DNA from 3 places in the Mycobacterium cajalii genome. Region 1 is predicted to be linked to each of the others. Evidence: predicted binding sites of a transcription regulator. Region 1 holds the regulator's gene; each other region holds the start of a gene.

Region 1 (3,264 bases):
ACCTGGCGGCCCTGGCACGCGCGGCGGACCCCGCTGATCAGCTTCTCCCTGCTGAAGGGCTCGGTGACACCGCTGCGCTTGACCACCGCCAGCACCGCGGTCTCGACCGTGGTGAAGCGCCGTCCGCACTCGGGACAGGACCGGCGGCGGCGAATGGCCTGGCCCTCGTCGGTTTCCCGCGAATCGATCACCCGGGAGTCCGGGTGACGGCAGAACGGACAGTGCATGACCGCTCCTTCGCCGCGCTCACGGACCTCGCAGGACACTCCGAGCGTACCCGTGCGCGCTGCCGGCGCGGCGGCCGTGGCGGCGGTTCCGGCGCCATGTGGCGCCGGGGTCAGCCCACCGGCGCGATCAGGGGCTGACCCGCCGCGAGCGTCGGGGAGTTCAGCTCGTTGAGTGCGCGGATGCGCTCGGCCACCTGGCGAACCGGCGCATCGGGCGCGACGCGGTGCGCGACATCCTGCAGCGATTCCCCCGGTTCGACCCGCACGACGGCCAGCCTGTCGGGCACGGGCGCCGCCGAAGCCGGGGAGCCGCCGTTGATCGCCTGCCCGACGTCGGCGATGAGCCCGAGCCACAGGGTGATCAGCCCGGCGCCCACGGCCAGGGCCGCCGTCTTCGCCCACGTGACCGAACGCCTGCGGTGGGGCGCGACGGACATCGCGACGCCGGTGCCGTGGTAGCGCAGCGGGGCGCCCGCCGGCCCGTACGGGGCCGGTCGGCGCGACCCGGGTGTCCGGGCCCGCCCGCGGCGAGGCTCCAGGACAGGCCCGTTGATCGGGCGCCGAACGCTGCCGACCCGCGGCGAGACTGTGTGAATGATGGTCATCTGCGTTCCTCCGGTCAACTGATCCTCGCTCGTGTGTTCGACACTATCGCTCGCGTGTTCGATGTCCGAACATTTGAGCGAAGCGTGTCGCACGAGCCAAACGCTAGACCGACCCACCGACAACGCCTTGCGGACGAACGGCGCCGCGGTCATCGATCACCTGGGACATGCCGCTCAAATACCCGATCGGCCGCGGAGTTACACCTTTGTTATTCGGCCGCTCTCGACGGTAGACACGCCAGTCGAACACATGTTTGATTATCGGATCCCGGGCGGTTACATTCATTGCCATGAGCGACAGCAACGACACCTCTGCCGGCGATGCATCGCTGACCGAGCGGCAGCGCACGATCCTGAATGTCATCCGCGCGTCGGTCACCAACCGCGGCTATCCCCCGAGCATCCGGGAGATCGGCGACGCCGTCGGCCTGACGTCGACCTCCTCGGTCGCCCACCAATTGCGCACCCTGGAGCGCAAGGGTTACCTGCGCCGCGACCCGAACCGTCCGCGCGCCGTCGATGTCCGCCGGGCCGACGAGGCCGTGCCCGCGGCGCCCACCACCGAGGTGGCCGGCTCGGACGCGCTGCCCGAACCCACCTTCGTCCCTGTCCTCGGGCGGATCGCGGCAGGCGGACCCATCCTCGCCGAGGAGGCCGTCGAAGACGTCTTCCCGCTGCCCCGCGAACTGGTCGGCGAGGGGACGCTGTTTTTGCTCAAGGTCGTCGGCGACTCGATGGTCGAGGCGGCGATCTGCGACGGCGACTGGGTGGTCGTGCGGCAGCAGCACGTCGCCGAGAACGGCGACATCGTCGCCGCGATGATCGACGGCGAGGCCACGGTCAAGACGTTCAAGCGCGCCGGGGGTCAGGTGTGGCTGATGCCCCACAACCCGGCGTTCGATCCCATTCCGGGCAATGACGCGACCGTGCTGGGCAAGGTCGTCACCGTGATCCGCAAGGTCTGACCGTACCCAGCGGCGGGCCTAGTCGGCCTTGATGAACCCGTTGGCCTGCGCGACCTGTTCGCTGGACATCCAGATTTCGGCGAGCGTGTCCTGGTAGAGGGCGCTGTCGGGGGTGTAGTACAGGCCGAAGCGGGCGCTCGCCTTGATCGGATACCCGTCGGGCATCTGATAGGGATCGTCCAACGGTAGGTGAATCGTCGGGCGCCCCGGCGCGCTCGGGCCCGCGCTGGCAGCGTGCGTGGCCAACGGCGAGGTCTCGTCGGTGTCCACGGCCGCGTGCCGCCCGGTTCGCGCCTCGGCCACGGGCGAGACGGCCTCGACGCCGGCGATGTCGGCAGCCGACCCGTCGAACGCGGCTTCGGCATGGCCGCCGCCCGGCCCGCCGGGCTCCGCCGCCTCGCGGTATTCGTCCGCCGGCTCCGGGTATCCGCCTTGCTCGGCGCCTTCGTCCTCAGGGACTTGCTCCACGGCGAACTCGGCGTAACCGGCCTCCGGCACGTCGAGATAGCCCTCTTCCTCGTCGAACTCCGGATACCCGGCTTCCGACAAGTCGGCTTCGATGACGACGGGGATGGAGTCGGTGTCCACCGCGTCGGGATTTTCCTCCCCGCCGTGGAACACGCTCTGGAACTCGTCCGCATCCTCCCCCGGGCCGGGCGACGCCTCGCCGCCGTAGTGCCCGCGATGCGCAACCTCCTCGCCCGCGAGCGCGGCCCCGGTCCCGCGCCCCCAGCTGACCTGGCGCTCGGGCTCGGCGTCCGCCGCGTGCTCCTCGGAGGGGTGCAGGTCATCGCGCCCGAAGTGCTCGGTGGCCGCCTCGCCGTCGTGGCCCCAGAGTCCGTCGGCAGGGCCGTATCCGGCGCCCCCGTCTTGCTCGGCGGCACCGGCGGCGGTGTCGCGACCGGCGCGACCGCGGCGCAGGCGGACGCCCACCAGCACCAGCGACGCGAGAAGCACCAGCGCCGCGGCGCCGCCCAGCAGCCACCACCGTTGCTGCCAGACCGGCTTCTTGGTGTGGGGTGGCATGGCCACCGCACTCGGCTGGTTCTGGCCCGATATCTGCAGGCCGCCCAGCAGGGGCGCCAGGTTCGAGGGGTCGGTGGTGAACGTGTTCTTCGCGCGGTTCCACGAGATGGTGCCGCCGGCGAATTTCTGCGAGACCACGTCGCCGTCCACGGCCTGGTCGCCCACCGGGGCGCCCAGCTTCCCGCCGGCACCGCGCAGCTTGTCCCAGGCGGCCTTCATGGCTCCGCGCACCACGAACGCGCCGTGCTCGGCCGTCCAGAAGATCACCGGCTTGTCGGCCGCGGAGAAGGTGCAGATCCGGCTCGACGGTATGCCGCCGTCGGACTCGTTGGCGACGGGGAACCCCAGGTCGCTGCCCACGGGGCCGCCCAGGGACTCGTACTTGGCCAGGATGTCGCTGTCGACGGCGTTCGCACCGGTCGCCGGGCTGAAGTACACCTT
Region 2 (3,264 bases), 180 kb from region 1:
GACAGCATGGCGGCCAGGTCGCCGGCGCGTTCCAGGGCGGGCCCGGATGTCACCCGCAGCGACGACCCCAGCTCGGCGGCGATGATCATGGCCAGCGACGTCTTGCCCAGGCCCGGCGGGCCGGACAGCAGGATGTGGTCGGGGGTGCCGCCGCGGTTCTTGGCCCCCTCGATGACCAGCTGCAGCTGTTCGCGCACCCGCGGCTGGCCGATGAACTCCCGCAGCGAGCGGGGCCGCAGGCTGACGTCGACGTCGCCCTCGCCGACGGTCAGCGACGGTGACAGCTCGCGGTCGGCGTAGTCCTCGGAGTCCCCCGAGGCGTCGCCGCTCACCGCGACTTCCCCAGCAGCGACAGCGCGGCCCGCAGGGCGCCCGACGTCGTCGCGTCCGCGTCCCCGGCCAGCACCTTGTCGGTGGCCTCCTCGGCCTGCTTGGCGGCGAAGCCCAGGCCGACCAGGGCCTCCACGACGGGACCGCGCACCGCGTGCCCGGTGGGCGCGGCGCCGGCCGCCGTGCCCGCCGCGCCGGCACCGACCTTGTCGCGCAGCTCGAGCACCATCCGCTCGGCCCCGCGTTTGCCGATCCCCGGCACCCGGGTCAGGGCGGTGACGTCGCCGTCGCGCAGCGCCTGGCGCAGCGCGGGCGCGTCGTAGACCGCGAGGGTGGCCAGGGCGATCTTGGGCCCGACCCCGGAGACCCCCAGCAGCGTCAGGAACAGGTCGCGGGCGTCGGCGTCGGCGAACCCGTACAGCGTCATCGAGTCCTCGCGCACGATCATCGCGGTGACCAGCCGGGCCTCGCCGCCGCGGCGCAGCGTCGCCAGCGTGGACGGGGTGGCCATCAGCTTGTATCCCACACCGGCGGCCTCGATGACGACGTGGTCCAGGGCCACGTCGAGCACCTCTCCGCGGACCGAGGCGATCACCGCGCCGCCTTGATCTTCGCGGCGAACGCCCGGCGCTGCTCGGCGGCCTTCTCCTGGGCCGCGGCCATCCGGGCGATCATCGGCGCCCGCCAGCAGTGGCAGATCGCCAGGGCCAGCGCGTCGGCGGCGTCGGCGGGCGTCGGTTTGGCCTGCAGCGCAAGGATTCTGGTGACCATCGCGGTGACCTGCTCCTTGTCGGCGGACCCGTTTCCGGTGACCGCGGCCTTGACCTCGCTGGGCGTGTGGAAGTGGACGTCGATGCCGCGCTTGGCGGCCGCCAGCGCGACGACACCGCCGGCCTGCGCGGTGCCCATCACCGTGGAGACGTTGTGCTGAGAGAACACCCGCTCGATGGCTACCACGTCGGGGAGGTGGGTGTCCAGCCAGTGCTCGACGGCGTCGCTGATGGCCAGCAACCGTTCGGGCACCGGCGTCTGCGCGGGGGTGCGCACCACGTCGACGTCCAGCGCGACGACCCGGCGGCCGCGCCCGCTCTCGACGACCGACAGCCCGCATCGGGTCAGCCCGGGGTCCACGCCCATCACCCGCATTGCCCGCTCCCGCCTGTAGAACAGCTGTTCGATACCCTAGCGGGCGGCGCCGACACCGGCGGGCAGGACACGCGGCGCCGGCCCCGGTTCTCGTCGAGCGAAATGCTGCTGCCTTGAAGCGGCACGTTTGCTCTAGCCCGGAGGGTGCGGGTGGGATCGCTGCTGTTCGTGGTCGCGGCCGTGCTGTTCGTCGCGTCGCTGGTGGTGCTGGTCGTGGCTTTGCGGCGGCCCCGCAAGGCGGCCGAGCCGGCCGGTCGCCAGGACCCCCTGGCCGCCGACGCGATGCCGCAGTTCGGCCCGCGGCAGCTCGGCCCGCGGCAGCTCGGCCCGGGCGCGATCGTCAGCCACGGCGGCGTCGACTACGTGGTCCGCGGGTCGGTGACGATCCACGAGATCCGTTCGTCGGGTGGGAACATTTGCTGGAAGGCGGTCGACGGCGTGCTGTTCCACGAGTCCGAGCGCGGGCACGCGTCCTACACCACCGAGGGCACCACGGGCCTGCCGGCGGGCGGCGAGATGGAGTTCGTCGACTGCGCCGACGCCGACGAGACCGCGCTGCCGTCCTTCGAGCGCTGGGCGCCGGACATGCCGTGGGAGGTCTCGACGGGCAAACCCGTGCTGCCCGGCGAACTCACCGTCTATCCCGCGCCCCCGCCGTCGTCGCCCTAGGAGCGCGCTCCGCGGAGTTCTACGGGCTGGCCGCGCGGGCGCTGACCCCGGGCGGGCTGATGGTGGCGCAGGCGGGCAGCCCGTTCTCCACGACGACGGCGTTCTGGCGCACCGTTTCGACGATCGGGGCGGCCGGCTACGCCGTCACGCCCTACCAGGTGCACGTGCCGACCTTCGGCGGCTGGGGTTTCGCGCCGGCCCGCCGCGGCGACGCGGCCGCTGCGCTTCCTCAACCAGCGCGTGCTCGCTGCCGCCACCGTGTTCGCCGGCGATGTGGGCCCCCGGGCCCTGCCGCCCTCGACGCTGGAGAATCCGCGCATCGTCGAGGACATGCGCCGCGGATACGACTGAGCAGAACTACGAGCCCAGCGCCCGGAAGATGACGTCGCGGGCCCGGTCGAGCCGCGACGCGAACGGGCCCAGCGCGAAGTTGAGCTCGTCGATGAATTCCTTGGAGGCGACGTCGAGGCTTTCGATCTTCGCCAGTTGCTCCTTGGCGTCGTGCTCTTCGCGCAGCCGCGCGTCGACGATCGCGTCGCCGCCGTCGACCTCGAGCCGGGCGCGGGGATGAACGATCATCTCCTCGGCGGTTTCGTGGACGGCCAGCAACTGGCGCAGGTCCCGGAACGCCGTCTCGCGCACCGAGGGTTTCGACGCGTGCAGCACCTCGTCGAACATGTCCTTGATCAGATCGTGCTGAGCCTTGAGGAACTTGACGACTTCGCTGGGCGGTTCAACAAGCATGTCGGGCACGCCGACTAACTTCCCCCGGCCAGCAACGCCAAACGCGGGTCACTCCTCGATCTGGGCCAGGACCTCGTCGGAGATGTCTGCGTTGGTCCAGACGTCCTGCACGTCGTCGCTGTCCTCGAGCGCGTCGACGAGTTTCATCACCTTGCGGGCGCCCTCGGCGTCCAGCGGCACGGTCACCGACGGCTGGAACCCCGCGTCGGCGGAGTCGTAGTCGATGCCGGCGTCCTGCAGCGCGGTCCGCACGGCAACCAGGTCGGTCGGCTCGGTGAGGATCTCGAAGCTGTCGCCGAGGTCGGTGACGTCCTCGGCGCCCGCCTCGAGCACGGCCGCCAGCACGTCGTCCTCGGTCAGGCCGTTCTTCTCCAG
Region 3 (3,264 bases), 790 kb from region 1:
CGGTCCCGTTCCTCGGCGTCCCGCGGCGCCGGCACCAGGCGGCCCTCGCACTTGGACACCGCCTTGCTGGTCACCACCACGACGTCGCCGTCGCGCAGCCAGGGCGCGGCCGCGGCGAGGGCCGCGGCCAGGTCGTCACCCGGGCGGAACTCGGGGAGCCCGCGCACCGGCAGGATCTCGACCGCGGCCGCGGTGCCGTGCTCGCCGACGCCCGGCCCGCTCACGCGCGCACGCCCGCGAGGTCCAGCCCGGCGGCGACCATGGCGGCCGTGGCCTGCGGGTCGGTCATCACCAGCGGCACCGAACGCACCGCGACCCCCTCGATGAGCGCCCCGTCGCCGTCGTGCACCAGCCAGCAGTCCAGGATGCCGGTGCCGGCGCGCGCCCCGTAGTGGCGGCCCACCGCCTCGGCGGTGGACTCGACCCCGATCACGGACAGGCAGGCATCGGCCATGCCGCGCAACGGCTTTCCGCCGATGATCGGCGAGTAGCCGACGACCGGGGCGGTGGCGGCCCGCAGCGCCCCCCGGATGCCGGGGACCGCCAGGATGGCGCCGACGCTGACCACCGGGTTGGACGGTGCCAGCAGGATGACGTCCGCCTCGGCGATGGCCGCTACGGCTTCGGTTGTGGCGCTGGCTTTTTCGGCGCCGACGAACGCGAAGCTGTGGGTCGGCACCTGGGCGCGGTAGCGCACCCACCACTCCTGGAAGTGGACCGCGCGCCGGCTGTCGTCGGCCGGGTCGGTGATCACCACGTAGGTCTCGCACCGGTCGTCGCTGGCCGGCAGCAGCCGGGCGCCCGGTTGCCAGCGGTCGCACAGCGCCGCGGTGATCTGCGTCAGCGGGTAGCCGGCGCCCAGCATCTGGGTGCGCACCAGATGGGTGCCCAGGTCGCGGTCGCCCAGCATGAACCAGTCCGGCTGCACTCCGTACCGCGCCAATTCGTCTTTGGCGTGCCAGGTTTCGTCGCGGTGCCCCCACCCGCGCTCCGGGTCCACCCCACCGCCTAAGGTGTACATGCAGGTGTCCAGATCCGGGCACACGCGCACCCCGTGGATCCAGGCGTCGTCGCCGATGTTGACGACGGCGGTCAGTTCGTGGTCGTCGGGCGGTTGCCCCGGCGCGCGGAACCGGCCCAGCCCGAGCAACTGCTGGACCCCCAGCAGGAAGCGGGCGCCGCCGACCCCGCCGACCAGAACGGTGACCTTCACAGGGCACGACAGTACCGGCCGGTCACGGTCCGGCGGCGGGCCCATGAGGCGGGCCGGGAAGCGGGACCGGAAACGGTTGTGACAGTTGTGATCGACACGCCGGGGGGCCAAAACAACAGAAACGCCGAAATTTGGTCACGAGATGATATGGAAACGCCGTCTAACGCTTGACCGGGCACATCAACCCGTGTCTAATCACAACAGTGTCATTTCCCGGTTGGCCGGCCGTTTCCGGTGTCGCAGACCGAGATTCGATCACTTGTTCGAATGTTCGAATTGTCTGTACATCAGAACAGTGGGAACCCCTACTCTTCCAATCAGCCTGAGGAGGCGGAAACGCATGTCCTACGAACACCTTCGGGGCGTCATGGCAGGCACACCGCACACCACGTTCGGCTCAGCCCCGGTGGTGCTCGCCCGGCCGCATCTGACCGTGGTTCCCGATGCGCCGGTCGCATTCGAACCCGAACCCGACCCCGAGCCTCTGCCGACCCCGGACCAGTGGCAGGACCGGGCCCTGTGCGCCCAGACCGACCCCGAGGCGTTCTTCCCCGAGAAGGGCGGCTCCACCCGCGAGGCCAAGAAGATCTGCCTGGGCTGCGAGGTGCGCAGCGAGTGCCTCGACTACGCCCTGGCGCACGACGAGCGCTTCGGCATCTGGGGCGGGCTCTCCGAGCGGGAGCGGCGCCGCCTCAAGCGCGGCATCATCTGACGCGACACCCCCGACGCGACACCGCAATTGGCGTCAGTCGTCATCGATCGTCGGGTCGATGACCGAGGGCTCGACGTCGAGGTAGATGGCCACCTGCGCCACCAGGATTTCGTGCAGCAACTCGGCGAGTTCGACGGTGTCCTTTGCCCGTCGCTCGATTGGCTTGCGGAACAACACAATTCGTGCCCGCGTGGCGTTGCCGCGGACGTCGACGCCCGCCGGGATCAGGCGGGCCAGCGCGATCGGCCCGTCGGCGACGACCTCGGGCGGCCACTGCACGCTGTCGGGGTCCTTGGCCGCGATGCGGGGAATTTCGTCGACCGCGACGTCCAGGTCGCCCAGCCGGTCCTGCCAGCGCCGCTCGATGGGTTCGTAGGCTTCCAGGACCGCCATGTCGAACCGCTCCGCCCGGCTGCGCCACCCCGGCACCGTCGGCGGCAGCAGCGGACCGCGCATGTCCCGGCCCCGCCGGGACACCCGGGGCGAGCCGGGCCGGCCCCCCTGCCGATCGCTGCGGCCGAAGCCGCGCCAGCCGCCGCGGGAATCACTCATCGGGCACGATGGTAACGGTTGGACATCGGGCGCCGAGCGATTGCGCGTGTCCGGCGCTTCGGCGGGGTTTGTCCACGATAACCTTTCGGCGTGAACGTTCCCCGTCGCTGTTGCCGGCCCGGGTGTCCGCACTACGCCGTGGCGACTCTGACGTTCGTCTACTCGGATTCGACGGCCGTTGTGGGTCCACTCGCGACCGCGCGGGAGCCGCATTCGTGGGACCTGTGCGTCGGCCACGCCGGCCGGATCACGGCGCCCCGCGGGTGGGATCTCGTGCGCCACGCCGGCCCGCTGCCCACCCATCCCACGCATCCCGAAGACGACGACCTGGTGGCGTTGGCCGACGCGGTGCGTGAGGTCGGGCCCGGCGAGACGCCGCTGCCCGGCCTGCCCGGTTTCCGGCAGAGCGGATCCTCCGAGCCTCAGGTTCAGCACGCCGCCGCCCACGCCACCGCACCGAGCGGCGGCGTGCTCGCGCCCCCCGAGCACCGGTCCGGGCGCCGCCGCGGCCACCTGCGCGTGCTGCCCGATCCGACGGACTAGGCGGCTTCGGCGCCGACCGACCGTGGCTGCCCGTGCCCGCCGGAGGTTATAGGCTGGCGGCCAAGAGTCGAAGCGATCCATGGCGTCAGGAGGCCCCGCATGTCTCGGCCCGCCGCGGCCGTCCACCGTGTCGTCAAGGCGTACGACGTGCGTGGGCTGGTCGGTGAGGAGCTCGACGAGTCGCTGGTCGCCGAGTTGGGTGCCGCGTTCGCCGGGCTGATGCGCGCCGAGGGCGCGCGCCAGG

The links. Region 1 encodes LexA, which represses DNA repair genes until DNA is damaged. Its sites were predicted from a motif close to CGAACANNTGTTCG; they were not measured.
Region 2: ruvC (crossover junction endodeoxyribonuclease RuvC) is a predicted target of LexA. The motif match lies at 1,494-1,507, and genes of this name have one in related genera.
Region 3: cofD (2-phospho-L-lactate transferase) is a predicted target of LexA. The motif match lies at 1,466-1,479, and genes of this name have one in related genera.

The regions. Positions count from the first base shown of each region.
Region 1 covers NZ_CM141436.1:2,090,550-2,093,813, reverse strand. Annotated here, with positions in the region: gene nrdR (transcriptional regulator NrdR) at 1-227, opposite strand, end outside; gene ACJ512_RS10075 (LysM peptidoglycan-binding domain-containing protein) at 338-832, opposite strand; gene lexA (transcriptional repressor LexA) at 1,123-1,797, shown strand; gene ACJ512_RS10065 (LGFP repeat-containing protein) at 1,816-3,264, opposite strand, start outside.
Region 2 covers NZ_CM141436.1:2,265,711-2,268,974, reverse strand. Annotated here, with positions in the region: gene ruvB (Holliday junction branch migration DNA helicase RuvB) at 1-332, opposite strand, end outside; gene ruvA (Holliday junction branch migration protein RuvA) at 329-925, opposite strand; gene ruvC (crossover junction endodeoxyribonuclease RuvC) at 922-1,476, opposite strand; partial or broken gene ACJ512_RS10995 (DUF4178 domain-containing protein) at 1,627-2,145, shown strand; partial or broken gene ACJ512_RS10990 (spermine/spermidine synthase domain-containing protein) at 2,154-2,496, shown strand; gene ACJ512_RS10985 (hemerythrin domain-containing protein) at 2,503-2,898, opposite strand; gene ACJ512_RS10980 (YebC/PmpR family DNA-binding transcriptional regulator) at 2,938-3,264, opposite strand, start outside.
Region 3 covers NZ_CM141436.1:1,304,153-1,307,416, forward strand. Annotated here, with positions in the region: gene ACJ512_RS06235 (coenzyme F420-0:L-glutamate ligase) at 1-224, opposite strand, end outside; gene cofD (2-phospho-L-lactate transferase) at 221-1,213, opposite strand; gene ACJ512_RS06245 (WhiB family transcriptional regulator) at 1,581-1,925, shown strand; gene ACJ512_RS06250 (metallopeptidase family protein) at 1,959-2,381, opposite strand; gene ACJ512_RS06255 (DUF3499 domain-containing protein) at 2,568-3,020, shown strand; gene ACJ512_RS06260 (phosphomannomutase/phosphoglucomutase) at 3,120-3,264, shown strand, end outside.